4 regions of the Paenibacillus sp. FSL R5-0744 genome follow, and region 1 is predicted to be linked to each of the others. Evidence: riboswitches for the same ligand, from Rfam matches in the RefSeq annotation. Region 1 holds a riboswitch; each other region holds the start of a gene.
The links. A riboswitch is a leader RNA that binds a small molecule or an ion and turns the genes downstream of it on or off. The one in region 1 is predicted to bind cyclic di-GMP.
Positions count from the first base shown of each region.

Region 1 (8,128 bases):
TGGTAACCAGCTTCACTTCTCGCGCGCCTGTCACAGGTATTTTCACAAATTCATGCTCTGTCCCTGCCCGGAAAACATCGCTCGTGAATTTCTTCTCTCCATCTACATACACTTCAAAGGTTGCAGAGGATGGCTTTCCTTTCATCGCTTGATCGATCCCGATGTAGCTTTCAAAGAAGTCATAACCTTTACCCTCAATATCATAAACAACTTCAGAGTTCGCATGTACACCGATTCCCTTGGTATAGGTCGCAGCTAACCCTTGTCGAACAAGGGTGATGATTCCACCAGAAACGGCTTTGTCTTTCTTTAATTCACCCCAACCAACAACGACTGACTTGGCAGTAAGATCCGAAAGATAAGCATAGTCACTCGTTACCGTAATCAGTGTAGTTTTGGTTTCTGTAACCCCTTCGTTCTTCACTTCATATACCACTTCGTAGTCGCCTTTTTGCGTTACATCAACGGTATTTGCTTTCAGGGTGACATTAGCAGTAATATCGTTCCCTTGGTAGTTAGTCGCTTTTACATAGTTCATTGGATCAAAAGTTTGATTAAGCTTTAACGTAATTTGATCTTCAACAGACAGCGCTGGCTTGAAGGCTTTAACCTGTACCGGCTTCAGTGGGTTCAGCTTCTTATCATAACCAACGATCTTGTACGTATAATTGATGCTGCTATCTACATTCGTGTCCACGAACTGGTCAGTCCCAGTAAACCCTACTAACTTATCGTCTCTATACACCTCATAACCTAAGAAATCTTTCTTAAGATCCTTATCTATACTGAAGCTTAATGTGTTCGATTTAGCAGTAGTGTTAGGCGTGATATTAACCTTTATCGCAACATTCTTATCTGCTATTCCTGTTCCCTCATAATGAACCACTGAATTGTTTAAATACCAGAGCTTTTTCGGTGCTGGGTATTTAGCTAACTTCTCTTTCGTTTCAGGATTCACAGTGAAGCCATGTCTGGCAAAATAGCTACTTAGGTCTAACCCCAGCACTTCAGAGGAGAACTCCACCAAATACTGCTGCTTGGAATTGTCGCCGTTCGGAAGGGAGACCTTCCGCTCGCGGTACAGCTTGGTCAGTTCTGTCCAGTAACCCGGATGCGCTAATTCTAACTGCCAATAGGCACCGAGCTGTGCAAATAAGCCCTGCTGATTCATAACCACTTTATTTTCTTCGATTACATATTTATAAATATCACTTTCAAAAGGAATACGAGTATCCATCGAGTCCGCATAGACTGACATCAGCATAGACACCATATTATTGGTTACTTCACCATATTCTCGTTCACCCATAGTCAAGCGATGCCCTATTTCATGATTCAATCCCCATCCTGGATAGACTTTGTTAAAATCACCTAACATCGTCCCTACGGTCCCAATTTGTATCCCTGTATGATCTCCCGCTGCATACATCGCACCATAAGGCTGCATCAATCGGATGTTCTCACGAATTAGCTTCGCATCATGAATCACACTACTGCCATCCAAGCCATAGAAGTCAAAGATCGTCTTCATCCAAGTATCATAGCCGGTTACGGTACCCAGCGGATCATTTTCTTGCGTAATAAACTTGTTATAAGCTTCTGTCGCAGTTCCTGTGAAAATAACATGATCGCTGACCATTTCCACCACATCGATGAGCTCGCGATCTTGAACATTCGGATGCGCTGCCTTATCTTCATCTAATTTTTGTTTATAGGTGGTTAAGAAGGCTTTAAATTGTTCAGGATCTGTAGTCTTGGTCATCATAGGGATCTTGGTAAGCCCCTCGAACCGGATCATAGGTGCTTTACCTTGTTCCTCTGCTGTATATGGATTGACGATATACACTGTACCGCCTTTAGTCACTTCATGTGCATAATAACTATTCGTAGCAAATTCAGGAACGGTTATAATATTCTTACCTGGACGCAATTGCACACCTCTAGCCCAAACATTCCAAGCCGCCTCTTGTTGAGAAAAGACTAAAGAAGGTAGTTTATCGCTCGAAGCTGCGTCCACATAAACGTTGATTGTATCTCCAGGCATTGCAACGAGACCTGTAGGCTGGTTGTTCGTCCCGAAACCAATTCTCAGGTTTTCCTGCGCATGCTTTTTCATATCTCCACGTTGTTCCGCCTCAATGATGGTGCCTTCAGTTTGAACTTCACCATTCACTAGCTTCTTAGCTAAATCCAAAGAATCTTTCAGGATTGGATAGAGCGGATGTACTTTTGCCGCTTCTTCTAATTCGTTGATTGCTTCGACGCTATTATAAGCAGGAACAACCGCACTCATCGTGCCATCTGTGAAAATACCATTTACAGCTTCACTTACTTTATCCTCTGTATAAAATCTAAATTCAGCTGCAAAGGGTCTGTTGATATTGGCTTTTGTGAACTTGAATTTCAATCTTTTAAACTTTGTAGGTTCGAATTTAAACTCCAGAAAGTCATTCGTACTAGTCGCGGTTCCGCTAGATACGAGTTGGAAGGTCTCTCCCTTACTTGTTTCTGATGCATAAATTTCAAAAGCCTCTGGGAAGCCTTTGCGGTTATCTCTAGCCAGGAAAGCCACTCTATCTAGTATTTTCGCTTGCGCTAATTCAAACACGACTTCATTCGTGAAGCTGTCATCATTGTTTTTGTTCGTTTCCCAGTGTGTATTCGGCTGGTCATCGAGCATGTATTCCGGTTTCGTACCTGGATAGCTTCCACCGTTCACCGTTACTTTTGATACATTAGAGTTGGGCATTCTATAAGCTTCGCTATAGGCATTTTCGTATGCTGTACCATAGCCTTTTAGCTTCGAAACCTTAGCTGCTGTTGCCTCTATTTGATGATTCTCCAGAAGTACTTTTGCATTCTCTATATCTGCTTGAAACTGCGCGTACAGTGGATGTGTCTGTACTTCTTGTTCTAAAGCCGTTAATTTCTCCACCGTATTAAATGCTGTGCTAACTTGACTCAAGGTATCATCTGTAAATAAATTTTTCATTTTAGCGGATACGGTATCTTCTTTGTAAAAAGAAAACTCAGCTGCACTCGCCCAATCTTGGTTAGCTTTTTTGAAGACAAATTTAAGTCTCTTGAAGGCTGTAGGTGCAAACTGAATCTCTACTACGTCACCTGCTCCGCCTTTATATTCTCCAGAGGATACTAGCGTATAATCGCCTGCATCCGTAGTTGAGCCATAAATATCAAATTCCTGAGCAAACCCCTTCCCCTTTGCACTGGATTGTCTTGCAGCGTATACGATTCTATTTAATTCAGTGGACTCATTGAAAACAAAGACAACCTCATTCGTAAACGTTGAACTGTTCGGTTTGCCCGTTTCCCAATGCGTACTCATATCGCCATCCATAGCCTTAGCTATAGGTGAACCTGAGTAGTTGCCACCGTTATTGGTAATGGATTTAATATTCGCAGGATTCATTCTAAAAACATCATTATAAGCGCCTAGGATAGCCTTGCCGTACAGATCAAACGGAATAACTGACGCATTGCTGAATAGGTCAGCCTTGCTTTGTACTACAGTGTTCACTACACTTACCTTGCTTACATCACTTGCTAAAGCATAACCTGCCTCACTCGAAAAACTAGCTAACATGGCTGCCGATGTAGCGATCGCAATCATTTTTTTCATCTTTTCTACCCCCCAGATGTAATATGAATCTCTTCCGTGCCTAAAAATAGGCACAAAAAAAACTACCCCAAAAGAGTAGCTTGATTGCGTATAAAGTCGCATAAAAACTAAGACTTAATTTTTATTAAACTTTAACAAAAAGCGTAATACACTCTTTGGCAGCTGGCTGACAATAGTTATGATAACCTTAGTCCCTATAGCTTTGCGTCCCTACATTTCCATAGGTTTGCCTATGAAGTTTCGAATACATTACAAAGAGTAACATAACGCTACATCTGATCGCATGATTAATTGGTATGAAATCCGAATAGGTAATTGCAATTACTTTTTCTATCGTGATAGATATTCTTTATCGAGTATCCCGGAAGAGAAAGGACACTTTAGGACTGGAGGTCTACTTAACTCCCCGCACCAAACAAACGCCGGAACCAATTCCACACATCGCCCGTGATGGGAATTAACCCGAAGCCATGCTCGCCAACTGCGATTAGGCCATATGCCCATTGGCCAACAGCTACTGCTCCCCCAGCAATCCGTCCTATGGCTACCGCCCCAAATGCCGTATCACCTATGGCGACAGCTCCCAACGCTTTTTCGGCTATCGCGATCGCGCCTACAGCCACTCCTGCAATGGCAATCGCTCCAGCTGCGAAGCCAAGCCAGCTAATTGCTATCGCTCCAAGGGCTAACCACATTCCTAGTGATATTGCACCCACGGATAGAACCCCTACGCTTATCGCACCTATGGAAATCAAGCCTACAGCTACATCTCCAATAGCAATTAATCCAACAGCTGTCTTCACTTGTGGCTTGCTTCCGTGACCATACCCCTGACCTGAGTAGCGACCCAAATTGCTGCGAATACTTACCACCGGAAATGATGGAGACGGCCATTGATAATCAATTTCTCGTCCACCTAACCCTCTAGAATCCGCCCAGTGTGTGATGTACTTATGCCATTTCATATCCATCCCGTCCCCTTTCTCAATTACCTTAATTATACAACCCCGGGGGTTGGCTGTACTCAGACTCTGACCTGAAATTCATCTCATCCTCTAGACGGAGTTATACTCATTAGTATCACTGTTTGGGAATAGGATCAGGCTTTCCAAATAAATATCCCTGAAACAACTGATAACCACTCTGCTTAAGCCATTCAAAGTCCTCTCTAAACTCCACACCTTCTGCTAAAGGAACGGATTGGATTTCTAAAGCTTTTTCTAAAAATTGTTTAGCTATTTTCTGTTTGTTCAGATCGCTGTACACACCCTGAACATATTTCATATCCAGCTTCATGTAATGGGGTTTAAGCTCCAATAACATCTCGATCGTGCTGAAGCCCTCGCCAACATCATCTAAAGCGTATTCAAATCCCCGATCCTTGTAATATGTCAAAATAGCTTTCAAATGAGCGAGATCATCCACTTTCTCCGTCTCAACAACTTCAAAGACAAAAAGAGAGGGATCGACGCCTAATTGATTGGCCAGTTCAACGGTTGATCTTAAGCAGAACTCTGGCGCGTAGATCGACGTTGGGATAAAATTAATAAACGTTTTTTTATTTAAGGGTGCAGCATATTTTACAGCAGTCATTCTACATAACCGGTCTAAAGCATATAAACGCCCACGATTCCGTGCCGCCGCAAAAATCTCATTAGGATAGATAAGGGACCCATCTTCTTTTTTAAATCTGGATAGGAGCTCGTATGCAAAAATCTCTTCCCGTACGTTCACAATCGGTTGGAAGTGACAAGTAACTAAGCCCTTAGTTATAACCTCATCAATCCACTCCATATCAAGTACAGTGGGTAATTCGGATAGAGGTCTCCATGTTTGGTCATCTATACGGAATTCAAACTGCTCCGACTCCATATGGTCATTACAGAAATCTAGAAAATCCCGCACCCCAGCCTCCTTAATTGTAATCACATTTTCTTCTACCTTATGTATCGTATTACTTCTACTCAAGTGATGAATAACCTCAGGTAAAATCCTAAGATTAAGCTCACCATGAACCTTGATTTGAAAATCCAGCTCTCTTACTGCACAATGATTACAAGCCATATTGGTAACCCCTCTAATTAACGATTCTCTGAAAAAGATCCCGGAACTACTAGTCACAATCAAAATCCGTATACTCCAGTAAATACGCCGGGTCTAACACGGTGATCTGCTGATGTTGAATATCAAAAAACATTCCATAGTTTTGTATGCCAACATACTGATAATAAATCATCATCCTGTTATATTCTATCGTAACGTTGTCACATAGGCTTGATGCCAATACGAATTATAAAGGAGATCCATTCATGAGATATAATTTTGACGGAAAAGGACTTACCGAAACGCCAGAGATCATTTTTGAGAGTAATCCTCTACTAGAACTCAGCATGTACAACAACCACATTAAAGAGATTCCCGATCAGCTCTTCCTTCATGATGAATTAGAAGTACTAAATTATGCGGGTAATGAAATCGAACGGTTACCCGACAACATCAGTCGTTTAGTTCACTTGCAAATGCTGGATTTAGGCCATAATCGACTAAAAGTACTGCCGGAGAGCATTGGCGGACTGCAAGGGTTGGATTCCTTTCTATATCTAAGCAATAATCAGTTCGAACAGCTGCCGGAGCAGCTTTGTAATCTCCAGAAGCTCAAGTATCTGAACGTAACAGATAATCACCTCAAGCAATTGCCTGTCCGTATAGGCGAAATGAGCAGTCTAATTGAATTGCGGCTATATTACAATCAGCTAGAAGGTCTACCTGATTCGATCACACAAATAAAAGGGTTAAGAGAGCTCCATCTGTATGGCAATCAACTGACCGTTTTACCCGAGCATTTGGGTGCTATAGAAGAGCTTCGGATTCTTGATTTAAGTGATAATCGAATTGCTGCGCTGCCTTTATCCATTGGTAAACTAAGCAAGCTAAGAAGACTGAACCTTAGAAAAAATAAACTGAATCAGCTGCCTGAGGAAATAGGTCAACTAAGCAGCCTCATAGAGCTTGACCTAAGAGATAATCATCTGCAGGAGATTCCAGATTCCCTGCTACAGCTGGATCGATTAGAGAAGCTGGATCTCAGATGGAATCACAGCTTGAGGGGAACAGACATTGTAGAGCAATTAGAGCAAAGAGGATGTATCGTTTATAAATAGTCACACTGATAAAAAAAAGGGAACAGACTTGGACCTTTCGCCCAATCTGTTCCCTTTTGTTCAAGCTTAAACTGTATCTCTTAATCGTTCCACAACACTTTGCTTACTTATACTCCGAAAGGCAACATACGGAATAATAACAGACAGGACAAGTAGCGCAGGATATGCCATCAGTAAAGGGATAATGGTGAACTTATAACTGAAGAACCACAAGTTCCCGACCATACCTCCAATAACTCCATAGGAAAAGAGTATACCGAGAACAAGCGAAACAATGATCGTCGCAGCTGCATAATATAGTCCTTCAAAAACTACCATCTTACGTAATTGTTTATCCGTCATACCTATACTTTGCATAATCGCAAACTCTTGTCGACGGGATAGTAGGCTAGTCAGCATGGAATTAATGAAATTCAAAATACCTATCAAACCAATGATCAGGCATAACATTCCACCGACATTGATAAGCATGCTTTGTAGTCCTTTAAAGCTATCTAGTAAGGTCAGCTTAGAGTCATAATTCATAAGAGGCTCAGTATCTTTCGTATAACTCTTCAGAAAGGTATCCATAGCTTGCTCATAGTTTTTCTCAACGTTAAATGCATAAGTCATAACTATAGGCCGTTCAACAATCTTAGTAAATTCATCTGCAGGCAGGTACATCGTAAAGCTGCTTCCCCTGCGATTGGTATTCGTATAATAGTCTGTTTTTGCTTTCGCTAGAACTTCATATTCATACATTTGACCATCTACAGTGATCTGTACCTTCTCCCCAATTTTGTAGCGGTCGACATCCCATTGAACATTATCATGATCATCAGCAGGTAATCCTTCAATGATATATTTTCCCGTCGCAAGCTTGTCTAAATCCAGTTCTCCTTCCACAATGTCAAGCCTTGAGAAAGGCAAATCCTCTAACCCATATAAATCAAGCTGTTGATCATCGCCTTCAGGAAGAAGAAGACTATGACCGGTATAAGCGATTCGATTATCGCCAGTATAGTGAATCTTACTATCACTCAAATTGTAATATAATTTACCGCCCTCTTCGAATCCTGGCTGAGACTTTACGGCATGAATAAAGCTTTCAGATAACTCATCTTCTTCAGAACGAAACATATTCAGATTAAAATAATTGGCATGACCGATCAGGAAGTCCGTATCTGCGAATTTCGAAAGATACTTATCCATATCCATTCCCTTGGAGAGCGTAAATACAGTATTAAGCACTACTAGACTAAGCGAGAGTGACAATACTACTAACAGCGTACGCTTTTTGTTGCGGCTGAGATTAGAGCGTGCCATTTTATGCAGTTTACCACCATCG
Region 1 is NZ_CP150228.1:6,668,496-6,676,623, forward strand. It holds gene MKY19_RS29525 (NPCBM/NEW2 domain-containing protein) at 1-3,640, opposite strand, end outside; cyclic di-GMP riboswitch class I at 3,795-3,881, opposite strand; gene MKY19_RS29530 (hypothetical protein) at 4,039-4,605, opposite strand; gene MKY19_RS29535 (EAL domain-containing protein) at 4,721-5,704, opposite strand; gene MKY19_RS29540 (leucine-rich repeat domain-containing protein) at 5,950-6,801, shown strand; gene MKY19_RS29545 (FtsX-like permease family protein) at 6,868-8,128, opposite strand, start outside.

Region 2 (8,128 bases), 2.6 Mb from region 1:
TCAAGAATCTCTACCTTTTCGCTAAGAATATGAAGAAACTCACCCATTTTACACTGCTCGGTATCGATCTCTAATTCCACTTCGTAATCCGATATTCTTTCCGATATCAGAGTCCCAGGCAGGTCAATATCTCCAATCGTTGTAGCTGCAGAAAGCCTGACCACTTTTTTAGCGCCTAGATGAAGTCGAAGTTCGGAGAACTTATCGTCATATACTTTTTTACCTTGATGAATAATTAGTACTCTTTGTACCAAACGCTCCACATCTTCCAAGTCATGTGTCGTTAGAATAAATGTGGTGCCTTCCTGATTCATTTGCTTAATGAATTCTCTGATTCTTTGTTTAGCTATAACATCCAGCCCGATCGTCGGCTCATCCAAAAAAACCACTGGCGGAGAATGAAGCATTGCCATAATAAACTCGCATTTCATTCGTTCTCCCAGTGAAAGGGTGCGCGTAGGCTTAGTGATAATATCACCAATCTCAAACATGCTAACAAATCGGTCTAGTCTTGTACGAAAGTCATTCGTAGGAATATCATAAATTTCCTTATTCATATAAAAGCTATCCAAAGGAGGAATGTCCCATATTAACTGCGATTTCTGTCCGAACAACACTCCGATTTGCTTTACATATTGATTTTTCTGCTTATGAGGGTTGTATCCTAGAACATTTATTTCTCCTGATGTAGGATAGAGAACGCCTGTCAGCATTTTAATAGTCGTAGATTTACCTGCACCGTTTGGCCCCAGAATGCCAATGATCTCTCCTTTTCCAACACTGAACGAAAGATCTTCTACAGAGGTGATAATCGATTTTTCACGGTGAAACAGACTTTTAAATACGCTTTTTGCATCTTGTCCACGGTGATACGTTTCATATTGCTTAGTTAAATTCTTGACGGTAATAATGTCCAATGTAATTCTCCTTCATACAAATTCATCCTCCGGCACTTTTGTAACTACGAAGCATGTACGTATAGAGCCAAATTCCGAAGGCCGCAAATAACACACAAGGGATAATCGCTATAAAAAAATACGCTTCCCATCGTCCAAGCAGTGTAGATGCAGGAAAGTAAGCAATCATGGAAACCGGAAAAAGAAAAGAACTCACGGCTACGACTGCTTTAGGGAAAATCGTCCCTGGATAGCGTCCAAAAGACTTAATGCTCTCAAACATCTCCGGCAAGCGGGAATTCGCCACCCATTTGAAGGAAATCGCTGCAACAATGAGCGCCACGCCAAACATGACAAGCAGCCCTGCTCCAAACAATAACAGGAACAATAACCAAGAGCTGAAGGTCATCCCATCGATTCCGCTAAGTGCGTAAACGAACATGACTACTCCTCCACCTAAAAGCCCGATACTTTCGAACTCAAAAGATCTGGCCAACAGCAGAAAAAGGCTCGAGGTTGGTTTAATTAATACCACTTCCAGCGTTCCTTCCACTACATGGGACATCGTATTCCACATGATTCCGTTAAAAAAAATCCCGGCACAAGCCGTAGACAAAATGAAAACGGATTGAATTAATAGTGCCTCTTTAAAGGTCCATCCTTCAAATGAAGCATTCGAATTATAGATGAACACCGTTACTAGGGGAAACAATACATTCCCTATGAGCATGATAAGGCTATTAAGAATAAAATTAACGCGATAGGTGATCGCAGAAGCAATATTCGCCTTCATACAAGTTTTGTATATTAGATACATACGTTTCATGCGCCCACCCCCGTAAAATGCTTAAGCGATACCGCATACAACACCCGGCAGACTATTCCGGCAATAATAACGGCTACAAGCTGCAACAACAAAACTTGGGGAATAGGTAAGGTTATATCAGCTAAAGTATAGCTACCTGTATAGACCATTGCAGGCAGAAAGGTCGTATATTGAAACGGTAAGAAAAAGGAAGCCATCTGTAAGGACTTTGGAAAAAAGACTAATGGAATCAGTGATCCTGAGAATATCCCCTCGCAAAGACTGAAAAAGTTACGAATACTGGAGGATTGCACCATCCAAAAGGCCACCATTCCAATACTATAGTGGATGAAAAAATTCATCATGAACGCCATAGCTATCGATAGCATTGCGTATAGTAAATTTGCGGGTAAAACATCAATATGAAAAATAAACAAGAAGATCATAAAGCAGGGTATAAATTCAAATAGAAGCCCAAGTACCCTATGCCCTGCCTTCTGAGACAATGCATAGAACATATGATTCATTGGTCTTAAAGAGAACGTAATGAATTTCCCGGTGCGAATGAGCATTTGCAAGTTCCAATCGGCAAAATCCATGGTCAAGTAGTTGATCAACATCGTGGCGCAAAAATAAGAGAGCATCTGAGAGAGCGACATCCCGTTAATAGAGGATTCTCCGCTATAAACAGCGCTCCATATATAATACTGCACTAAAAAATATACCGGGCCTACAAAAATAGAAACCATCGAATGCGTTCTGTACGCACTCCATTCCTTATAAGTAACAAAAGCAACCGCTCTCATAACGCGAAAGCGGTGCTTTATCTTCTCAAACATAAGTCACATCCTGCCTATCTTTGATATCTCACAACATATAATCTTATTCTTATTCGAGTCCGGACCAGATCACATTGTTTGTACCGAAAATCCCTCTACCGTCCCATATATTTTTATGAAAAGGGATATACCAAACGGCAATCAGCTTTTCTACCGGATCAACGACCAAAGAACAAGACCCCCATCCTTCGTGAAAAAAAGTGCCTTCAGAATAAGATGTACTTTCATTATATCGAAGGTCTGGCCCAAGACCGTATGGTCTATCCGCTCCTCCATCTCCCCATGCGTAGTTTGGAAGTTTTTCAGAATTGAACCGCTTGGTCATTCTCTGAACAGCCATCCGACTTAAGATATGACCACCTTCGTATTCCCCATGGTTAAGCAGCATGATTCCGAACTTTTGTAGATCATTAACGGTTGAATACAGTCCCCCACCAGTTCCGGGAGTCTTGATTTCTTCCTCAGAACTTTGTTCTTCATCCGTAATTTCCCCGTTTTGCAGCTTCAGAAGATATTCCTTGGCTTCTTCCGAACGAATAGCGATCCTACCAGCTTTCTCAGGCGGTATATCAAAGAAAGTATCTGTCATGCCTAACGGTTTTACAATGTTGTCCATTATGTAATCTTCTGCAAAAACACCTGTTATTTTCTCGATAATTGCACCAAGAACCACGTATCCGAACGAGGAATACATCCATTGAGTCCCTACCGGAAAACGAATGCCATAGGAAAGTCCAGCTTTAATCCAGTTTTCTTTTCCAAGCTCTGATTCATAAATATACCACCATGCACTTTTATAGTAGGTATCACTTATAGTGCCATGATCAGGTGCGATGCCGGAGGTATGCGTCAGTAAATGAGCAATTGTAATCGGCTTAAAAGGATCGGCATCAAACTCCGGAAGAATAGAACTAACTGGCTGCCCCATAAAAATTTTCCCATCATCTGCCAGCTGCCAGATCGCTGTTGCCGTAAACAGCTTAGTAATAGAAGCGATTCGAAAAATTGTATCCGTTTTTAATTCTTGGTCGCTATCTTCTTCGTAACTGAAGCGTCCCCCCGCTCCATTAGCAAATATTCTTCCATAACGACTAAGAGAATAAATATAGCCATCGGCTACTTTCTTATTACAGAGATCCTCATAAAAATGATTAAGTGCCTCTAAACGGTCCTCCCTGTAATTCGCTTCATTCAGCTTGCTTAGCTCTGTGGATGATAACATTATTCGCACTCCCCCTATCATTCATTAAAAAAAAGTTATTCTCAAAAATGTAAATTTACACCTATCCTATAATACCTTTTCAATATAATAGTTACAATATGATACTTCATACACTATTAAATTAATTCAGATTATTAACCACATAAATAGCATGTACTAAAATCCTAATAATTGGTAGGTCGATTTTATATTTATTTATTTTTTACATATCTCACTTCCAGTTGGCTGCTGTTATGAATTGAGCAAAAAGCGCTGTTCTACTGAACAGCGCTTTTTGCTCAAGATGAAATTGCTCTTTTTATTCTAGTTCGGCCGGTTTTACAATAGCTGTACCTTTGTTATTCTTGGAATACTTAGCTTCGATTTTCGTGTTGTATGTATCCTTTTCTCCATCACTTATCAGCACATAACTCAGATCGACTGTCAGCTTTTCCGTCTGCCAGGTCTTAGTATTGACGAATAATTTCCACGTTACGCTTTTGGGTTGAACTGTCTCACCATCCCAGAGGTTCTCCTGGTCATAGAGTTTGATTATTCCCTTAGCTGCTGTCGGATCGGTTACCGTGAACTGCAGGACGGTCTGAGCACCGACAGTGCTAACTTTCATAGATTTTTTATAATTTTTTACCGAATCAAGCATGGAAACAGGATCGTATTGACCTTTAGAATAAAAAGAATCCCACTCCATCTTCTCCAGTCCAATCCAATACTGCGCATCAGGATCGATTGGCTCACCGTCATCGTCGTAACCTTCATCTTCAGATTCATCGATCAGTTCACTTCCGTCTACAAGATAGTAAAACTCCTTGTCATTGGCATATAGACTGTACGATGTTTCTAAAAGACTACTATCAACGGTGCCAGCTGCAGCAAAATTCGGCAGTCGATTAATATCCAGCTTCAGTGTGTTAGTGTTGCTGATACGTACCCCACCGCTCTGAATATCCTGTTTTTTGATCACATCTAAGTGAAAATTCTTTATTGCTTTAGAGGCTGCCGTTACTTTGCTAATCATTTGATCCGCGGTTACTGCTGTTGTGGTAGCGGCAGACACGACTTCAGGATTAGACATCCATCCGATCGTTCCGGACAGCAATAAAGCACCTACTGCCAAACTAGTGCCTATTGTTTTGAAAAAACTGTTCATGTACTTCCCCTTTCGGCCCCTTGCGATAATGTAACGCCGTATAGGTCGAAATAATAAAAGAGCTCAAAATTGACTACATATTCTTAGAGCTATCCTTTATGCTTCATAAGACATCCCTATGGCGGCCTGGCGATCATTTCCTTCTGTAGAAAGGCTTTAGACCCATGGCTTTGTGTCATCATCTTTCGATGATTTTACCTTTAACGCGGACATTCAATTAGTTTTAATTAGCTTACGGACGCATGTCCCACCGCTAATTTTATCATGGTTATAATTACCTGTAAACGACTTATCTTCCATTTCAATTTATCTATCGATTTACTCGTATCCTTATGTCAACGTAAAAAAAGCATAAAACTGGACTCCAGTCCGCTTTATGCTTTGCATCTAAAATTATTTTACAGGATCAAAAAGATTAGGATAAACAATATTTAACCAGCGCATCACGCACACCATGCTCATTGTTCGAACCCGTAACAGCATTCGCTGCCGCTTTTACCTCTACAGGAGAATTATTCATCGCCACGCCCATCCCCGCATAGGTAAGCATAGAAATATCATTAAAATAATTACCGATCGAGAGGACTTCTTCTTGCGGAATTCCCAGCTTCACAGCGAGATTTCTTAATGCGTTGCCCTTAGAAGATTCGGAATGCATCAAATCAACGAAAAATTCACCACTCCGCAAAATATTGTACTCAGGAGCCCAAGTACGCCATTCACGTTCAGCTTCGTCAAGGATTTCTGGCTGTGTAAATACAGTAAACTTAACAACCGGTTCACGGAAATCTTCCCAGGCTGGTAGCGTCGCTGGCACAATACGGAAGTGCTCATACATATAATTAGCTTCTTTAGTCAGATTCTCTACATTATCAACATACATATCAAAAGCAGTATTCACATCATAATGAATATTGTGCTTACGGCAATAGTCAATATAGGGGTCAAGACCACGTGCATCCATACCATATTGATGCAGCACTTCTCGATCTTCCACTCGTACCGTCGCTGCTCCATTGTGACCAAGCACGTAACCAGTCAGCCCCATTTCCTCCATGAAAGGAATCGAGTTCTGTGGACTGCGTCCCGTACACAATACGATTTGACCGCCAAGACGTGTAACCTCAGCAATAGCTTCCTTATTCTCAGAGCTTAAGTGGTGATCATCATTTAATAGCGTACCGTCCACATCTAGTGCAATCAGTTTGTATCTCATACTCCACCATCCTTGTCTTTCTTTTTCTATATTTATTGAACTTGAGGCTTTTTGTGTTAAGTGTCAGTCGCAACTACGGTGAATGTTTGGACTTCCAGCCGCTGTTGTTTCCAGATTTCTTAATTTATACCGTTTAATAGCGGATGAAATCCGGAAACAAAGGTGGTCGCTATCGCTCTTACAGGTCCAAAATTCCCCTCCGTCTCTCCCTTCTCTTATCCCAAGTTTCCAAATTCAATTTATATATCAATTTATATATCATTTTCTCTACTATCCTTCTGACCCATCTGCGCCTAAGAGTGCCAGTTCCTCTAACGTCAGTTCCCGACAAGCTCCCAGCGGCAGACTTTCATCCAGCTTCAATTCTCCCATAGATACACGTTTCAGAAAAGTGACTTTTTTGCCTACCGCCTGAAACATACGCTTCACCTGATGAAATTTTCCCTCAGTGATGATAAGTGAAATATGGGAAATCACTTTGCTGCCGCGCTCTCTTCCAAGAATGGTTAAGTGTGCAGGTAAAGTAACGTAGCCATCTTCCAGCTCCACCCCTGCTGCAAAAGCCGCGACATCATCCGCGCCTACATCGCCCTCGATGGTTGCCTCGTACGTTTTCGGGACATGCTTACGTGGCGACAGCAATTCATGGGCAAGCTTCCCATCATTAGTGATCAGCAGCAGTCCCACAGTATCCTTATCTAGCCTTCCTACAGGAAACGGTTCAAACTGTGCATATTCGTGCTTTAAAAGATCCAAAACCGTCCGATCCCGCTTGTCCTCCGTAGCTGACAGGACACCCGGGGGTTTGTTCATCATAAGATATATGAATTCACGGTAGGTAACAACCTCTCCCCCTACCTCTATTTTATCGGCATAAGGATCCACATGGAACCCACTATCTTTTACCACTGTCCCGTTCACCAATATTAAGCCTTGTTTAGCTTGTTTACGGATATCACTGCGCGACCCCACTCCAATATGGGACAACACTTTATCTAATCGTTGTTTTTTGGCGGGCTTACCTGATTGGCTCATTGTTACATCCACCTCCAGCCTGCGGGATATTCGTTCTTGAGTATGCCATCCTGCCACTTACCCCAGCCTGCGCTGTAGCCATCAATGCAGACCAAAACGTATCCCTTTTGGGCACTTCCTATTCTAATAGAGAGACGTTCTTGAGAAATCGACAACGTCTCTCCTTTAAGATAGGAAATAGCTTCATGATTCGTACTGGAGAGTGAGACACTTCGGCAGCTTTCTTCCGGATGCAAAGCTGTAGCCATTGGATGCCCTGGAATAAATCTTCCGTTACGGATTTGTCCTACATACCATCCCGGGCGGATCGTCTTTAATCCATTTAGTCTTTCCTTAGGAAGTGGAGAAATGTACAGATGATCACCGAACAGAACCGGATATCCTTGCGGTTCCCAACCAAGCTGATCTCGCACAAAATTTCCATACGCAGTCAAAGCTTGCTCGTCACCTGAAACTTGCCGACCACGGTCAGCGCCACCAGTAGATTTGTGAGAGGGTTTCCCTTCTTTCCCCCGTCTTCCTTCTGATTTATTGGATGATTTAACGTGTGCTGCACTTTTTGGAGTAGTAGTTCTTGCTCTTGCAGATTCGTTTAACTTGACCTCTAAGTGATCACGTTCCTCCATTGAGCGCTTAGTTCCCCCATGTTGCAATACAGCCATGAAATGTCCTTCGCCTTTCACCTTATGCGGCCACAGTCTTGCTGTACCTGAGAGTTCTCCGAAGCCAGGAGCGAATGAGCCTGTACCTCCTACCGCTACCACTGAGAACTGTGGATGTTCAGAAATAAACTCCGCTATAATTTCCTCATTTTCTTCTGTAGCAAAGGTACAGGTGGAATAGACAAGTGTACCTCCCGGTGCCAATGCTGTTGCACCAGAACGTAAAATATCCCGCTGCATGGAAGCATATTTGGCAGGTGTACCTGAATCCCACTGCTTCACCATGTCTTCATCTTTACGGAACAT
Region 2 is NZ_CP150228.1:2,382,125-2,390,252, reverse strand. It holds gene MKY19_RS10250 (ATP-binding cassette domain-containing protein) at 1-917, opposite strand, end outside; gene MKY19_RS10245 (ABC-2 family transporter protein) at 940-1,689, opposite strand; gene MKY19_RS10240 (ABC-2 family transporter protein) at 1,719-2,540, opposite strand; gene MKY19_RS10235 (serine hydrolase domain-containing protein) at 2,590-3,762, opposite strand; gene MKY19_RS10230 (DUF6612 family protein) at 4,061-4,909, opposite strand; cyclic di-GMP riboswitch class I at 5,027-5,118, opposite strand; gene MKY19_RS10225 (Cof-type HAD-IIB family hydrolase) at 5,325-6,125, opposite strand; gene MKY19_RS10220 (pseudouridine synthase) at 6,396-7,160, opposite strand; gene MKY19_RS10215 (RsmB/NOP family class I SAM-dependent RNA methyltransferase) at 7,163-8,128, opposite strand, start outside.
Region 2: another riboswitch for cyclic di-GMP. It lies ahead of MKY19_RS10230 (DUF6612 family protein); the one in region 1 lies ahead of MKY19_RS29525 (NPCBM/NEW2 domain-containing protein).

Region 3 (8,128 bases), 710 kb from region 1:
TCGAAACATCCGTCGTTAATAAACGCTGGATCGAAGAACTCCGTAAATATCCAGACAAATATACGGTGCACGAGCTGTACAAAGCCTATCCCGATGAAAAAATCAACGTGGAAAAGGAACAACAGCTGATTGAAGCGCATGATAAGCTCGTCTTACAATTCCCTGTCTACTGGTTTAGTAGTCCACCTCTGCTTAAAAAGTGGTTGGACGAAGTATTTACTTACGGATGGGCATATGGTTCGAAGAGTGATAAATTAAGAAATCGAAAAATCGCATTAGCTGTAACTGCCGGAGGAAGTGAAAAAGACTTTAGTGAAGAAGGTAAACTCGGCTACGGGCTTGACCGTATTTTATCTCCCTTTGACACGACTTTTTTGTACTGCAACGCTGATTATCGTTCCTTCTATGCCATTTATGGCACGGAATCTGAGACGGTAGGAAGTACGGATTACTTGAAGAAATTGGATGTCAGTTCGCAAGGCTATGTTGAATTTATCGAAAATATGTAATTAGAATTGAAACAAAAAGCAGCATTTTCATTAATGGAAATGCTGCTTTTGTCATAAGTTGTCGTTAAATCGTAAAAGGTATGGTTATCTCTTGCGCGGCTGGAACGAAGTTTTTCTCTCCCCAAGTGCACATCATATCCAGCACCGGAATAAGCGATTGGCCCTTCTCGGTCAAGGAATACTCAACTTTAGGGGGGATCTGGGGGAATTCCTCGCGCCTGACGAGACAGTCGGCTTCCAGTTCTTTCAACATAACGCTTAACGTCTTAAAAGGTATTGTGCCGATACCCCGTTGCAGTTCATTGAACCGCACGATCTTGTTTTCAGAGAGATAGTAGAGAATAGTCATTTTATATTTACCACTAATGATAGACAAGGTGTAGCCAAAGCTAGTGTCCTTCTGCTGAATGCCAGGTGGTATACAGATTTCATCACTCATGGGCTATTACCCTCCTTCAGAAAATATTCAACGAAAAGGCAAACGCCTGTTGTCGCTCCGTACTCAGGTCCCGACTTTATTATGTTTTACAACCTGCTATCAAGTCATCCTGTGAGAACGAATTCACTATATCATTTTGAAACAATTTGTTCAAAGCACTCGTGGCTAACTATCAAGCGGATAGCCTAAGCGACGAATTGAAGTTTTTTAATGTAATTTTCATGTGAGCATCATCTTATTTTCAGGTTCAAGGTATATATTGAAGTCACCAAACACCCCCCAGTGTTTTGTGGTATAAATCTCTCAGGTCTTGCCAACTCCCATGGTAAGGCCTATTTTTTTGTTCGCTAATTAAATGGGGGAGGGGGGGCAACTTCTTCGCTACTTCACTTAATCTGATATTGCTCTTCATAGCTCTTAAAAGATGAAATATCCAGACCGAGATATCTGCGCATATGAATGGCAGCTTGGGCAGCGACAATGTCGTTTAACAGCAGCATTCGTTCATGGTATCCACGACATATAAATTTGGCTTCTATCCCCGTGTTAAGTTTGTTCTGCTCATAAACCTTGATTCCCCGTTTTCTCATCTCTGAACGAATATCTCTTAGATCTGTTGTAGCAACTGCTGCGGCTGTTTCAAGAACCTCCAGATAGGGGGTGGGTGTTCGTAAATGTGCAGATAGAATGGCGGAGTCCCGTTCGAAAGCTGATAAAATCATCGGAAGCAATAAATAAGATTTCACCAGCATGTTGTCCCTGCTTTCAGCTCTATTCATGAATCTCATCACCTCTAATGGGAACGTATATTCGTATTCTACCCCGATATTCCAAAAATAATCAATGGTATTTCTAAACAGCTAGTCCAATGTGATTGAATTCACAACTAAATTAGAAGGAATAAAATATATTAAAATTGTAATAATAAAAAATAATGCTTCAGACTTATATAAAGGGAGAATTAGGATGAATGAGGAAGGAAGTCTCCGCCGTGGAATGGTATTTGGTTTGATTCTAAGTATTCCATTATGGATATCGATATTAGGCTATATAAAGTTACTTTATAATTGAAGGAAAACCTTTGTGTGAAGCGCCTTTAGGCGCTTTTTTTGTGCTTGCTTACACGTATGAATATCAAAAGGAATTGATTGACAATTGTGGGGATGGAGCGCTAAACTATTATTAGTTCAAAAGTATTAAAAGTCATAGACTATTATTTAATAGGATGCTTAAAATGCTAGTTCTAATCTGCAAGTCAATACATATATTATCATGATAATAGCAAACCGCCTGAAAGGGTGGGACGCAAAGTCCAGGAGTCTAAAGTGTCTTAAATGCGCTATGACCGTCCGACTGCCATGAGAAGGGAATTCCACTTCTTTTTTGGCGGTCTTTTTTGTTGTTAGGTCTTTTAGAGTTTCTGGTAATTATTCTGATTAAATATAAATCATAGATTTAGGAGGTGTGCTTTTTGAAAAGAAGAATGAAACCGCTGCTAGCACTAATATTAGCGGGGATTTTGATAGTAGGTAGTGGTCTTTCCTCTTTGGGAGCCGGGACTGTTAATGCTAGTTCTACTACACTCGGGATTGCTGGAAACTACAATGTGTTTATCCTAGGGGATGTTACAACCTTTTCGGATACGGAGGGAAGATTTGCTGCTGGAGGTAATGTTACTTTAACCAACTACAGCGTTGGTGATAGGCTAAGTGCTGCTGAGATCTCCTTCACTGACACACTTGTTGTTGGAGGGAATCTTACTTTCAACAATGGCTCTGTTTACGGGAATATCGTGCATGGGGGAAGCTTTGCAGGTAATGTAACGATTAATAGCGGAGGAACCAGAACTACGGGAAACCCGATTGACTTTGCGGCCGTAGGCCAGTCTTTGAAGGATAAATCAGCTGAACTAGCAGCAATAGAAGCCAATGGAACAACAAAGTATGAATATGGCGGTCTTACATTGACAGGCACAGACCCTGTGGTCAATGTTTTTAATGTTTTAGGAGATAACGTCTCTACTAATCACGGATTCACAATTAATGTTCCTTCCGGATCTACTGCAATTATTAACATTGATGGTTCAAGCGTAAAAATGAAAAATTTCGCATTCCTACCTAATGGCGCATTGAACAGCAAGAAAATTTTGTTTAACTTTAGTCAAGCTACATATCTTGATATGGTAGGAATAAATGTAATGGGGAGTGTGCTTGCTCCCTACGCTGATGTTGATTTTATTAATGGTCAGGTTAACGGAACATTCGTGGCGGCTTCGCTCACTGGTACTGGTGGTGGTGAATTTCACCACCATCCATACGATGGTGATGATCCAGGAACGACGCCAACACCGACACCAACCGTAACACCAACACCGACACCAACCGTGACGCCAACACCAACGCCGACCGTGACACCAACACCAACGCCGACCGTGACACCAACACCAACGCCGACCGTGACACCAACACCGACACCAACCGTGACGCCAACACCAACGCCGACCGTGACGCCAACACCAACGCCGACCGTGACGCCAACACCAACGCCGACCGTGACGCCAACACCAACGCCGATCGTGACACCAACACCAACGCCGACCGTGACGCCAACACCAACGCCGACCGTGACGCCAACACCAACGCCGACCGTGACACCAACACCAACGCCGACCGTGACACCAACACCAACGCCGATCGTGACACCAACGCCAACGCCGATCGTGACACCAACGCCGACACCGTCGCCGGAAGTAACGCCAACACCGTCGCCGGAAGTAACGCCAACACCGACACCGTCGTCGGAAGTGACGCCAACACCGACACCGTCGTCGGAAGTGACGCCAACACCGACACCGTCGTCGGAAGTGACGCCAACACCGACACCGTCGTCGGAAGTAACACCAACACCGACACCGTCGTCAGAAGTAACGCCAACACCGACATCGTCGTCGGAAGTAACACCGACACCGTCGTCAGAAGTAACACCGACACCGTCGTCAGAAGTAACACCGACACCGTCGTCAGAAGTAACGCCAACACCGACGCCAACGCCGGAGCCTCCTGTGTTCCCGACACCAACACCATCATTTGTAATTGGTACTATCGTTGTTAATGATGATCCTGTGCCGCTGGGTCCTGTAGCTTCGTCGACTCCAGTACCAGTACCAACGCCAACACCGTCGAGCAACACAGAGGTACTTGTTGATGATGAGGAGATTCCATTAGCACCAGTACCGACAGTAATACCAACGCCGTCACCAAAGGATATTGCTGTAGTGGATGATACAATCCCGCTAGGTAATCCACCTGTGGATGAACTTCCAAAAACGGGAGAATCAAGTTCAGTCCCTTATTATGTAACTGGTCTAGGTTTTGCACTTATTGGATTGCTAATGAGAAATAGATTCTCGAGCAAGAAATAATAAACGGTGATTGTAGCTTGAACACAAGCTATGCCGAAGAATAGTAAGCCGCTTTCGGGACATATTCCGAGGGCGGTTTTCTTTTGTTATGATTGTTATATTTTGGCGCATTCTAAGTAGATGTTATACTGATTTACAACGGATATGAGGAAAGGACGGGGAAGATGAATTGGTATGGTTCTTCATTAGCGCTGTCATCGTCATAGGAGCTCTGATCTATGCGGGCTTTTTCTTTTATGGAATTGCTATTAAACGAGCACCGAAGGAATTCCTGAGTAATAATCGTGATCTGAAGGTTGATCCCCCGGTTGCCGGGGCTTCTTGGGGTGAGGGGAAGAATTGGATCTCCAGTCAGAGCTTTGAGAATGTGGAGATTACATCTGAGGACGGGCTACAACTAAGAGGGTACTTGCTCCTTTCGGATCGTGCTGAAGGTCGTACGGCGATTCTAGCTCATGGTTATTCTGGAAAAGGGAAGGATATGGGGGCGTACGCCAAAATCTATTACGAGAGAATGGGCTTTAATATCCTGATTCCCGATGCCAGGGGACATGGGGAAAGCGCTGGGAATTATATTGGTTTTGGATGGCATGAGCGCAAGGATTATTTGCAGTGGATTGAATATATAATAGAAAAGACTGGGCCCAGTGCTCAAGTTGTGCTTCATGGGGTCTCTATGGGTGGTGCTACAGTGCTAATGACCTCAGGTGAAAATCTCCCGCCGCAGGTCAAAGCTATTATCTCGGACTGTGCTTACAGCTCAGTTAAAGCACAATTAGCCTACCAACTACGGCGTATGTATCGCTTGCCAAGTTTCCCTTTTATTCAAAGTGCGAGTCTAATTACTCGTTTGAAAGCAGGGTATGGTTTTAGTGAAGCATCTGCCTTGAAACAGGTGCGGAAGGCGAAGGTGCCGATTCTATTTATTCATGGGGATGCAGATAACTTTGTACCGTATAGTATGATGAATGAATTGTATGAGGCATGTCAGAGTCCCAAAGAGAAGTTCGTAGTGCCGCAAGCAGGGCATGGGTTAGCTTATGACATGGATAAGACGGGGTATATAAACGTAGTAACAGCTTTTGTGAATCAGTATGTAAATTAGATGCCCTGAACGTAGACAGCGCCCGATATCCGCTAGGTAGCGGTTATCGGGCGCCTATATTTTTCCACACATGGCATGTGTCCTTATGTAAGGTTCGTACAGCCATGCTTTTTCGTTATATTCATCCCCCGCCGTTCGTGAGTAACGGGTGTCTTAATTCCTTGTTATTTCCAGCAGCCGTGTGGCGAGAATAATCCTTCCAATACGACAAAAGCCCTACCTCTCTTTTGCCCTTGCGGCTCCATTGACCGCGCCAGTGTGAATCGGAATGCTATATTTCGAATTTAGTCTCATAAAAAGGAAAGTTTCTGCAAGAAAACATGAAGCCTCTGTGTCCAAATTGCCGAAGTGTAAAATAGTCGGCCTGACATCTTCTTGATGGGGATATTCAATATATCGAAAAACAAATACGATATAAATATAACACAGTATTGTTTAAAAGGCAAATATAATAATGAATTCCAAGATAAGGGTTGTTTGATTTAGAAGGGGAACAAGCAGAGCGAGAGAAAGCGTTTGATTTGAATATATCGTATGCTGGATTATTTGTGGATTAATTCGGAAAAGCTAGAAAGCCAGAGTAAATGGGGCTGTGGGGGTTATTTTGCGTGCCTATTTTGTGAACTGGTCTCTAAAACTTACATTAAACCCCAACATTGATTGAAGGATTGAGGGTAGACCGTTATAATTAATAAGTCTGGATTTTAATTAAAAAATAAGGGAGATTTTTATGAAACGCGCAGATGTGTGGTTGATTTCCATCGTGTTGATTGCTGCGCTCGCTTTTCTCGCACCGAGATGGTTTTCGGACAATGATGATAAAGGTGGGGCCGGTAAAAATCTCGTAGCCAATGTAACGGTGGACGGCGAGTTATTTAAAACGGTAAAGCTTACAAAAGAAGAACAAACCATTGAGGTTCGTACCGAACGTGGCTATAACCTCTTGAAGGTGCATGATTACGGGATTGAAATGTACGATGCCGACTGCCCGGATCAAGTATGCCTAGGTTTTGGTTTTATTACCCTGCCCAAACAGACGATTGTCTGTCTACCGCATAGAGTATTAGTGGAAATCACAAGTGCGTCGGGGGAGGATGATATAGATGCCTATGTCCAGTAGTGAATCTGCAACAGCTTTAAAAAGAACGGTAATTATTGCGATTTTCGCCGCAGTGGCAGTAGTGCTTAGTCTAATAGAAGCGCAGATTCCGTTGTCAGGAATGGGACTGGTGCCGGGTGCTAAACTAGGATTAGCTAACATTATGATTTTGACTTGTATTTACTTTTTACGTGGACGGGACGCATTCCTGCTTGTCATCCTCAAAACGTTGCTTACTGCATTTTTGCTAGGTACTTTTTCAAGCTTACTATTCAGTTTATTTGGTTCGCTGTTTAGCTTTGTTGTAATGTTCGTGTTAATGCTGATTAGTGGCAAAGGCAAGAGTATAAGCTTGATCGGCATTAGTATAGCTGGTGGGATTGCACATAATATCGGTCAGCTGCTGGCAGCTTCTATGGTATTCTCATCCCTTAGTATTTTTTATTATCTTCCCATGCTGCTAATCACTGGAGTAGTAACAGGAATTGCCGTGGGCTATGCAGTCCGTTATTTGGTGGCTTCATTGTCAAAAATATCGTTGTTTGAAGAGTTTTTGGACTGATTAGTCACATCAGCGGAAGGATGACTAACATGAATGAATCATATGAAGGTCAAGAATTAGAGGGAGAAGGACAAGCTATCATCTCTCTGGATGGGGTATCGTTTGGTTATGATCCTGAGCATCCGATTCTTCAAAATATAACGTTATCTATTTCTCAGGGACAATGGGTTAGCTTGGTTGGTCCCAATGGCTGCGGGAAGTCTACGCTAGTTAAGCTACTAAATGCTTTGCTGCCTAAGAGTGCTGGCGAGATTGTGGTTAGTGGTATGCAACTGAGTGAGGAAACGATCGGAAGCATTCGGCAATGCATCGGTATGGTGTTCCAAAATCCAGATAATCAGTTTATTGGAGCCACTGTAGAGGAAGATATCTTATTCGGCCTGGAAGGGCTTTGTTTGTCGTACGCAGAGATGGCTGAGCGGCTACACTCTTATACGACGAGGCTGGGAATAAATCATCTGCTGTCCAAACACCCAGGTGAGCTGTCTGGAGGCCAAAAGCAGCGTGTCGCTATCGCCTCCATTCTTGCTATGGAACCAGGCATCGTCATTTTTGACGAGGCCTCTTCTATGTTGGATGAAGGAAGCAGAAATGATCTTCTTGGTATTTTGCAAGATATGCGAGCGGAAGGAAAGTATACGATCCTTATGATTACGCATGATGCAGATGAGATTTTGGCATCGGATCGGGTGCTTGCGCTGCATGGAGGTGGTTTAGCTGCTGATGTTACACCGGCGGAGCTGTTCTGGGACGAGGAGCTTCTGCAAAAATGCCATCTGTGTGAGCCGTATCCTTGGCGTCTTGCACGCGAGCTGCAGAATCAGGGCATCCATGTGGATGTTCCCGCCAGTGAAAAGGAGCTTATAGACACGTTATGGCCATAGAATTACAGCAAGTAAGTTATTCCTATGCTGACCGAAGCCTATGGAAGCTGACAGCGCTCCGCGACATTAACCTCAGTGTTCCAACAGGCTCTATGGTTGGTATTGCTGG
Region 3 is NZ_CP150228.1:538,633-546,760, forward strand. It holds gene MKY19_RS02410 (NAD(P)H-dependent oxidoreductase) at 1-509, shown strand, start outside; gene MKY19_RS02415 (helix-turn-helix domain-containing protein) at 574-948, opposite strand; gene MKY19_RS02420 (hypothetical protein) at 1,335-1,727, opposite strand; cyclic di-GMP riboswitch class I at 2,219-2,309, shown strand; gene MKY19_RS02425 (choice-of-anchor A family protein) at 2,420-4,369, shown strand; gene MKY19_RS02430 (alpha/beta hydrolase) at 4,539-5,474, shown strand; gene MKY19_RS02435 (NusG domain II-containing protein) at 6,205-6,594, shown strand; gene MKY19_RS02440 (Gx transporter family protein) at 6,578-7,135, shown strand; gene MKY19_RS02445 (ATP-binding cassette domain-containing protein) at 7,165-8,019, shown strand; gene MKY19_RS02450 (ATP-binding cassette domain-containing protein) at 8,010-8,128, shown strand, end outside.
Region 3: another riboswitch for cyclic di-GMP. It lies ahead of MKY19_RS02425 (choice-of-anchor A family protein); the one in region 1 lies ahead of MKY19_RS29525 (NPCBM/NEW2 domain-containing protein).

Region 4 (8,128 bases), 580 kb from region 1:
TAGAGGATCAACCAGAGAATATCATCCAGACAGCTGCCATGGTTAAACAACTTGCAGATGAAAAAGGAACAACACCCGAAGCCATAGTGCTATCCTGGCTAATGACACATCCGGCAGCTATTCAGCCTGTGATTGGGACTGTGAATCCGCAGCGCATCGTTGCCTGCGCCGATGCGGACAAGCTGGAGCTTACTCGTAAAGAATGGTATGACCTATATGTTAGTTCACGTGGTACTCGTCTTCCCTAACTGAGCCCACAATTAAACTCGCAAGAATTCTAATAGCCTAATCGTGCCTCTCGCATGATTAGGCTATTTTTAATACATTCCCCTCCTATGTATCGTTCTTTATTGCGAATAAAAATAGATATCAAGCGATAAACCGAGATAAATAGAGATAAATTAACATTTTTGTTCTTTATAGAGTACAAACGAGACTTATTGACAGTTTTCTTTTCAATTTATTCCATGTATTATTCATTACAGAAGTTGTTCTCAATAAAGAACAACAATAACGAACTAAAGAAACTAAAGAAACTCAAGACATTGAGGGGAGGTATTCCTCTGAGACCCAGATCAGCAAAAAGAAGACCTAAACGAAAGAAACAAATCGGATTACGTGTTCTGCAATCAGGAATGGCTGTCTCCGTCTTGTTTCTGACTACCTCGCAGCAAGTGGGTAGTACCTATGGTGGTTTTGGAGCTACTACGCAAACCACTAGCACAATTAGCTTTTGCGAAGTATTTCCAAACTCGATCAAGGGGCTTCTAACAGAACTCAAAGATCATATCGAAAGAGCTACTGCTTTAAAAGGATCGCTGCAAAGCTATACCCCTTCAGGCAGTCTCTCAGACGTTTCGGGAATAGAAGGCATGACGCTGGATGAGCTTGATGTCGCAGCGCAAGAGATTTCCACACAAATCTCCGCACTTCAATCTCAAATCGATGGCGTGAATGAGCAACTGGCCACCAACAGCCAAATTTGGAACGAAATCAATGGTGAGCTGAACGCAGCAGCAGCCGTCCTATTCCAGATTGGAGGATATATGACCTCTCTAGATTCAAACTGTCTAGAAATCAAGGATGAACAATTCTTCAGAGAGCTGCAAAGCAGCCTGAATCAAAGCGGTGTAATCTCTGAATCCCTGAATGCTTCCTTAAAGGGAGTCATCCAATATCTAAACTCCATACACGACATCGGGCTTCCATTTGCTTCGGTAGTGACCAGTGATGTATATGGACCACCCGAGTTACGCAACGAGGCGTTTCAGCAGCCGTTACCTTTCCTGATTCCTTTTAGTCAGCCGGCCGGCAATATCTCTAGCGAACTTACCTCCACTTATGAAAATCTCAATACTGAAATGAATGGTCTTAAAGAATCGGCTACTTCAGGAATCAGCAATCTTCAGAGTCAGCTCCAATTGATCAGTCAAACCCGTGAACAACAATTGGAAGCACTTGAGAAAGCCCGACTAGAGGCGCTGGAACAAACGAAGAAAGAAGAAGAACGCTTGGCACTGGAGAAAAAAGAAAAGCAAGAAGCTGAGGACAAAGCGAAAGCTGAAGCTGAGGAGAAAGCAAAAACGGAAGTGACTCCACCGAAAGGTGAAGCTACTCTAGAGAACATAAATAATGAACAGCCTGAAGCCCCAGCCACTAACCCGGTCGTTCCGGAAATTGGTGAAGAGCTAACGATTCCAAAAGATGTACCACAGCAAGCGGTTCCTCAGGAGGCGCCAAAAGCGGAAGATACAACCACTTCCCCACCGGTAGCAACACCAGCCCCTTCGGACCCTCAACAAGTTAAAGGTGGCGAATAATATGCGGATTAAAAAAATGATCAACAATACATTATCGAGCATCATGCTTGTGATATTCATTCTGCTGGTGGTAGCCGTAGTTTTATCAAAGGCCTCCGGCGGTGAACCTGCCTTCTTCGGATACCAGATCAAATCGGTACTCTCAGGTTCGATGGAACCAGGGATTCAAACCGGATCGATTGTCGCTTTAAAACCCGGAGGAGATATGAATCGCTTCAAAAAAGGCGATGTGATCACCTTTAGAAATGAAGAAAACCTGCTCATTACTCACCGTGTTGTAGAAGCAACAATGAATAACGCTACCGGTGAAGCCATGTATCGCACGAAAGGTGATAACAATGATGCACCTGATATGAACCCTACCAGTTCCACGAATGTTGTAGCTGAGTATACCGGGGTCACCGTACCTTATGTAGGTTACGCTATGAATTTCGCAGTTTCCAAAGCTGGAAGTGTTGTGCTCATGATCGTACCAGGCTTGATGCTCCTGCTCTATGCCCTGTATTCATCATGGAAGGCTGTAGCTGCACTCGAAAAGAAAAATGCTGCTATACTGCCCGCCTCTCCACCCCCAACTGAAATACAGTAATTCGTTGATTGTCCGCTTCCGCTTACGAACCGGAAGTTACAATATATAACTTTTATAAAAAAACCACAAAAACCGAGGAGGAATTTTAATTATGGGTATCAAAAAAACATTGGGTCTTGGCGTAGCATCTGCAGCACTGGGTTTATCATTGATTGGTGGAGGAACTTTCGCTTACTTTAGCGACACTGCACAAAGCACCGCTACATTCGCAGCAGGTACACTGGATTTGAACTCTGATCCTTCTGTTATCGTTGATTTGAAGGATCTGAAGCCAGGCGATACGATCAAAAGAGACTTCAAACTAAAAAATGACGGTACACTTGATATCGGTTCGATCCTCCTCAAAACAGCTACCTCTATTAATGATGTAGGTGGTAACAACGGCGCTAACGATTTGGCAAAATCCATCAAAGTTAAATTCCTGGTGAATAAAGATAAAAGCGGCATCTTACCTGGTAGTGAAGAGAAAGTAGTTTGGGAAACTACCCTAGCCGATTTGAAGACTCAGACACCGGATCTCGTAAAAAATACTGGACTTGATGCAATCTGGGGTACTAGCGAAGCATCTGGAATAAAGGCCGGCACAAATGATAGCTTCACCGTTCAATTCGAATTTGTTGATAACGGCCAAGAGCAAAACTACTTCCAAAAAGATTCATTAACTCTGACTTGGGATTTCGTAGGTAAGCAAACTGCTGGATCCGCTAAATAATCTAATAAGTCTTCCATTCGAAGAGCAGCAGATTCTTATTCCGGAAAACGGATAAGTAGATGCTGCTTTTCTCTTTACAATAAACTTTGTCGAATTTAATGATATTTGCTATACTAATAACAAAAATTACGGAGGGGCGTCAGCATAGTGCCACAAAATATGGGCCAACGTATCCAGCATCTCCGCCTAGAAAAGGGATTGTCCCTATCTGAGCTTGCGGACAGAGCGGATGTTGCTAAGTCGTATCTTAGCAATGTGGAGAGAAACATCCAATCCAATCCTTCAATTCAGTTTATCGAAAAGATCGCCGATGCGCTTCAGGTATCCATCCACGCTTTGCTCTATGGAGAACCTAATGATGCTGAGGAGTCACCTTTAGATTCGGAATGGTTCCGATTGGTGCAGGAAGCTATGGCCTCAGGCATAAGCAAACGTGAATTCAAGGAGTTTCTGGACTACCAGAAATGGCGCCTTGATCAGAAGGATTAATATTCCACCTGACCTGATAAGATCCTCTTCTACTCATACTATTAAACATAAGCGCCTTCACCCTCCTAACATGGACCGCGAAGGCGTTTGAATTCTAGCAGAATATAAGGACCAAGTCTGAATCTTATAGATTCTTATATAAAGAAAAAGAGCACAGCGAGTTATCGCTGTGCTCTTTTGATATCTAATGCTCTGAATGTATTACTGCACGGCTTGCACAGTCTTCTCATGAAAGAAGCGACGAATTTCATCTGCCTTTATGCCAGCCTTCTTAGCTGCTAATAATAAATGGACCCACTCTACGTCTAGATCAATGACCTGCTGTTCTCTGTTGCTTCCCTGGTTGGACTTGTCCAAAAAATCTCCTCCTAAGATTTTAGTCCCCAGGCAATCCGGCTGTCATAGTATTTCTACCTTAGACCCGCGACTTTGTGCCCCTGCCTTTCGGCAGGTTTACCTTTTACTGGACCCTTTACACGAAAGGATCTACTTTGAAATATATGAAAATCGCTAACTGCAATAACATTATACTATACTAAAGTGGAAAAGTGTGTCGATTTCTGATTAGTTTTTCCATTAAAAAACAAAAAATAGAAGCGCTTTTGTGCGATATCTTGTCCTATTAACACGATACTCGTCCCATTCATAAAATTAATTAAGCCAATATAATGATACTTCCTTCCCTATTAGTTAAAAATAAGGATATTAGAATCATTTTAGTGGGCCTTAGGAATGGGTAATGAGAAGAAACAGCGTTCTTTTCATTAGAACAAGCTAACCCATACCATTTTGCGAACGTATTGGACGAAAGAATGAATTGATTACACGTGTGGAAAGTAGCACAATAAGATGAGAAATGAAACCGCAATCATCACAGCTCCAGTAAGCGTTGACACAAAATGTCACGTATGGAGTTCATCCGTTAAGGAGGATGTATTCATGGCAGCCAAAGAGCCCTATAACGAATCCATTTGGAGTAAGTATTACGGACCCAATTTAGGCTACATTCAAGAAAGATATGAACAGTTTGTGAAAGATCCTTCCACCGTAGAGAATAATTATCGCGAGCTTTTTACAAATTCGGGTCCCCCGCCCCTAACACCGGATAGCGAACCGGCTCCACAGCCTCGCATTTCGGGAGACACCGAATGGCTTAGAAAGGCAGTAAGAGCTTCCAAGCTAATCGCTAATATTCGTATATATGGCCATATGGCCGCTGATATTGATCCGCTTGAGCGCGATCACAATCCCATGGCTAAATATCTTGAACTCGAAACCTATGAGCTGACTCGTGAGGATCTGCTCGCACTACCTGCCACGCTCATTTGGGAGAATGCGCCGAATGATGTGCATACCGGATGGGATGCAGTTCAGCGTATGCGTCAGGCTTACACCAAGACAATCGCCTATGAATTCGGGCATGTGCATGAAGAACAAGAACTGAAATGGTTGAACAGACAGGCAGAATCCACAAGCTCACCAGCGCCTTTAAATAATGCAGAACGTAAAGAGCTGCTAAACCGCCTGATCCAAGTAGAGCAATTCGAAACCTTCCTCCACAAAACCTTTGTGGGTCAGAAGCGGTTCAGCTTGGAAGGCAACGACGCTCTCGTACCGATGCTGGATGAAATCGTACGCGCTGCTGCGCATGACGGCGCAGAGCATATTCTGATGGGCATGGCGCATCGTGGTCGCCTCAACGTTCTTGCACATATTTTGGGCAAACCTTATGACATTATATTTTCAGAGTTTCATCATTCTCCGAACAAGGAGCTTTTCCCTTCCGAAGGCTCTACAGGCATTAACTATGGCTGGACGGGTGATGTGAAATACCATCTGGGTGCAGATCGCGCTGTCCGTGAAGGAGAAACCGTACGCACAAGAATAACACTAGCGAATAACCCAAGTCACTTGGAATTCGTCAATCCTGTCGTGGAAGGCTTCACTCGTGCTGCTCAAGAAGATCGGAGCACAGCCGGATTGCCGAAGATTGATACCAGTAAAGCTATGGCGGTACTGATGCATGGCGATGCTGCTTTTCCAGGTGAAGGGATTGTTGCAGAAACACTTAATATTGGCAAACTTCAAGGTTATCAGAATGGCGGGACGATCCATATCATTGTTAATAACCGGATCGGCTTTACGACAGAAAGCGAAGACTCCCGTTCAACGCATTATGCGAGTGACATCGCCAAAGGATATGAAATTCCAATTATCCATGTCAATGCTGATGATCCTGAGGCCTGTATATCAGCCGTTCGTTTAGCTAGTGCATATCGCAATCAATTCAAAAAGGATTTCGTTATTGATCTCATCGGCTATCGTCGTCATGGACATAACGAAATGGATGATCCTGAAACTACACAACCTATCGTGTACGGTAAGGTACGCAATCATCCAACCGTTTACAAGGTGTATGCGGAGCGGCTACAGCGTGAAAAAATTCTTACAGCTGAAGATGTACAAAAGATGCACGTTGAAACAGAAGGCGTATTGCAACGTGCGTACGATAGTATGAAGGAAGGCAATCACAAGAAAAAAGAACCAAAGGCCTTCATTCCTCTTCATACAGATCGCTCAGCGGCAGGCACTACAGCCGTACCGATCTCCAGTCTGCAAGAGATTAATCGTGAGCTACTGAGCGTACCTGATGGATTCCAAGTCTATCCGAAACTGGAGCGAATTCTGCAGCGTCGCAAGGACGCACTGAATGAGGGTGAAAAGGTCGACTGGGCACTCGCTGAGTCCCTCGCCTTCGCAACCATCCTGAAGGATGGAACGCCAATTCGACTTAGCGGTCAGGATGCACAGCGCGGGACCTTCGCACACCGCCATCTGGTGCTGCACGACAGTAAGACAGGAGAATTATTCTCTCCGCTTCATCAGCTAAGTAATTCTCGCGCTTCCTTTGGCGTATATAACAGTCCGCTATCTGAAGCTTCTGTGCTAGGCTTTGAGTATGGTTATAATGTGTTCGCACCAGAAACCTTCGTCATCTGGGAAGCACAATATGGCGACTTCGCCAATGCAGGTCAGGTTATATTTGATCAGTTCATTGCCGCTGGACGTGCGAAATGGACGCAGCGCAGCAATCTCGTCGTCATGTTACCGCATGGCTACGAGGGACAGGGACCCGAACATTCCAGTGGTAGATTGGAACGCTTCCTACAGTTATCCGCGGAAGAGAACTGGACCGTTGCTAACTTGACCACTGCTTCTCAATATTTCCATGTCTTGCGGCGCCAAGCTGCTTTATGTGGACAGGAAGACGCTAAACCACTGGTGATTATGACGCCGAAGAGTCTCATTCGTAATCCGCGCAGCACATCTGCCGGAACTGAGCTCGCTTCCGGACAATTCCAGCCTGTGTTAGCTGAGCCCCTGCTAGGCCAGAAGCCAGGTGAGGTCAAACGTCTAGTAGTCTGCAGCGGTAAAGTAGCTATCGACATCCAAACAGAGCTAGAAGCTGCTTCAGACAAAGATTGGTCATGGCTGCATGTACTGCGCTTAGAGCAACTCTATCCGTTCCCAGAACATGAACTGAGTGCTCACTTAAGCTCCTTCACATCCCTTCAGGAAATTGTCTGGGTGCAAGAAGAGCCGAAGAATATGGGCGGATGGAGTTATACCGAACCTCGGTTACGTGCCATCGCACCGCAAAACACTAGCGTGAGATATATCGGACGTCCTGAACGTTCCAGTCCTGCGAGTGGTTATGCAGATGTTCATAGCTTTGAACAGCGTAGAATTGTTTCAGAGGCCCTAAAAGCAAATTCACAAGTACAAACAGCTGTACCGTCCTCTTAAGAGGACGGTATCACAATAGCGTAAACCATTATGTTTGGGGAGGTAACGGCCTGTGTCAGAAATCTTAGTACCCGATCTGGGAGAATCTATATCCGAAGGAACCATCTACAAATGGCTGGTTAAAGAAGGCGACACGGTAGGTCAAGGTGATGTGCTTGCTGAGTTAGAGACGGATAAAGTGAATTTGGAAATTAGTGCGGAGGTGGAGGGTGTCATCTCCTCCATCCTACGTCAAGCGGGCGAGAACGTAGCAGTTGGCGAAGCCATCGGCATCATTGGAGCCGCTAGCGGTAGTACATCGCAGGCCGCTGAGAGCAAAGCGCCTGAAGCGGCACCGGCAAGCGGCAGCGCAGCAGCCGCACCTGTAGCAGCGCCCGAAGTCGCTGTAGCGGGTGGCGAAAGCCCCGCTGCATTGGCATCGCCGGGCGCACGCAAGCTGGCACGGGAGCGCGGCATCGACCTCGGCGATGTTAGCGCCCGTGATCCTATCGGCCGGATTGGTCAGGCCGATGTGTCGGGTCATGGTGCAGCAGCGTCACAGGCCGCTGCACCGGTAGCTCCGGCGGCACAAGCCAAGCCGGAGCCAGCGAAGCCGGCAGCGAGCAAAGCCGCGCCGGAGGATGGCAAGAACGTGGAGCGCAAGCGCATGTCGCGCAGACGGCTCACGATTGCCAGCCGCTTGGTAGAAGCGCAGCAGACCGCAGCCATGCT
Region 4 is NZ_CP150228.1:404,128-412,255, reverse strand. It holds gene MKY19_RS01835 (aldo/keto reductase) at 1-248, shown strand, start outside; gene MKY19_RS01830 (hypothetical protein) at 468-1,820, shown strand; gene MKY19_RS01825 (signal peptidase I) at 1,822-2,409, shown strand; gene MKY19_RS01820 (TasA family protein) at 2,501-3,121, shown strand; gene MKY19_RS01815 (helix-turn-helix domain-containing protein) at 3,281-3,610, shown strand; gene MKY19_RS01810 (anti-repressor SinI family protein) at 3,812-3,967, opposite strand; cyclic di-GMP riboswitch class I at 3,994-4,078, opposite strand; gene MKY19_RS01805 (2-oxoglutarate dehydrogenase E1 component) at 4,550-7,417, shown strand; gene odhB (2-oxoglutarate dehydrogenase complex dihydrolipoyllysine-residue succinyltransferase) at 7,470-8,128, shown strand, end outside.
Region 4: another riboswitch for cyclic di-GMP. It lies ahead of MKY19_RS01810 (anti-repressor SinI family protein); the one in region 1 lies ahead of MKY19_RS29525 (NPCBM/NEW2 domain-containing protein).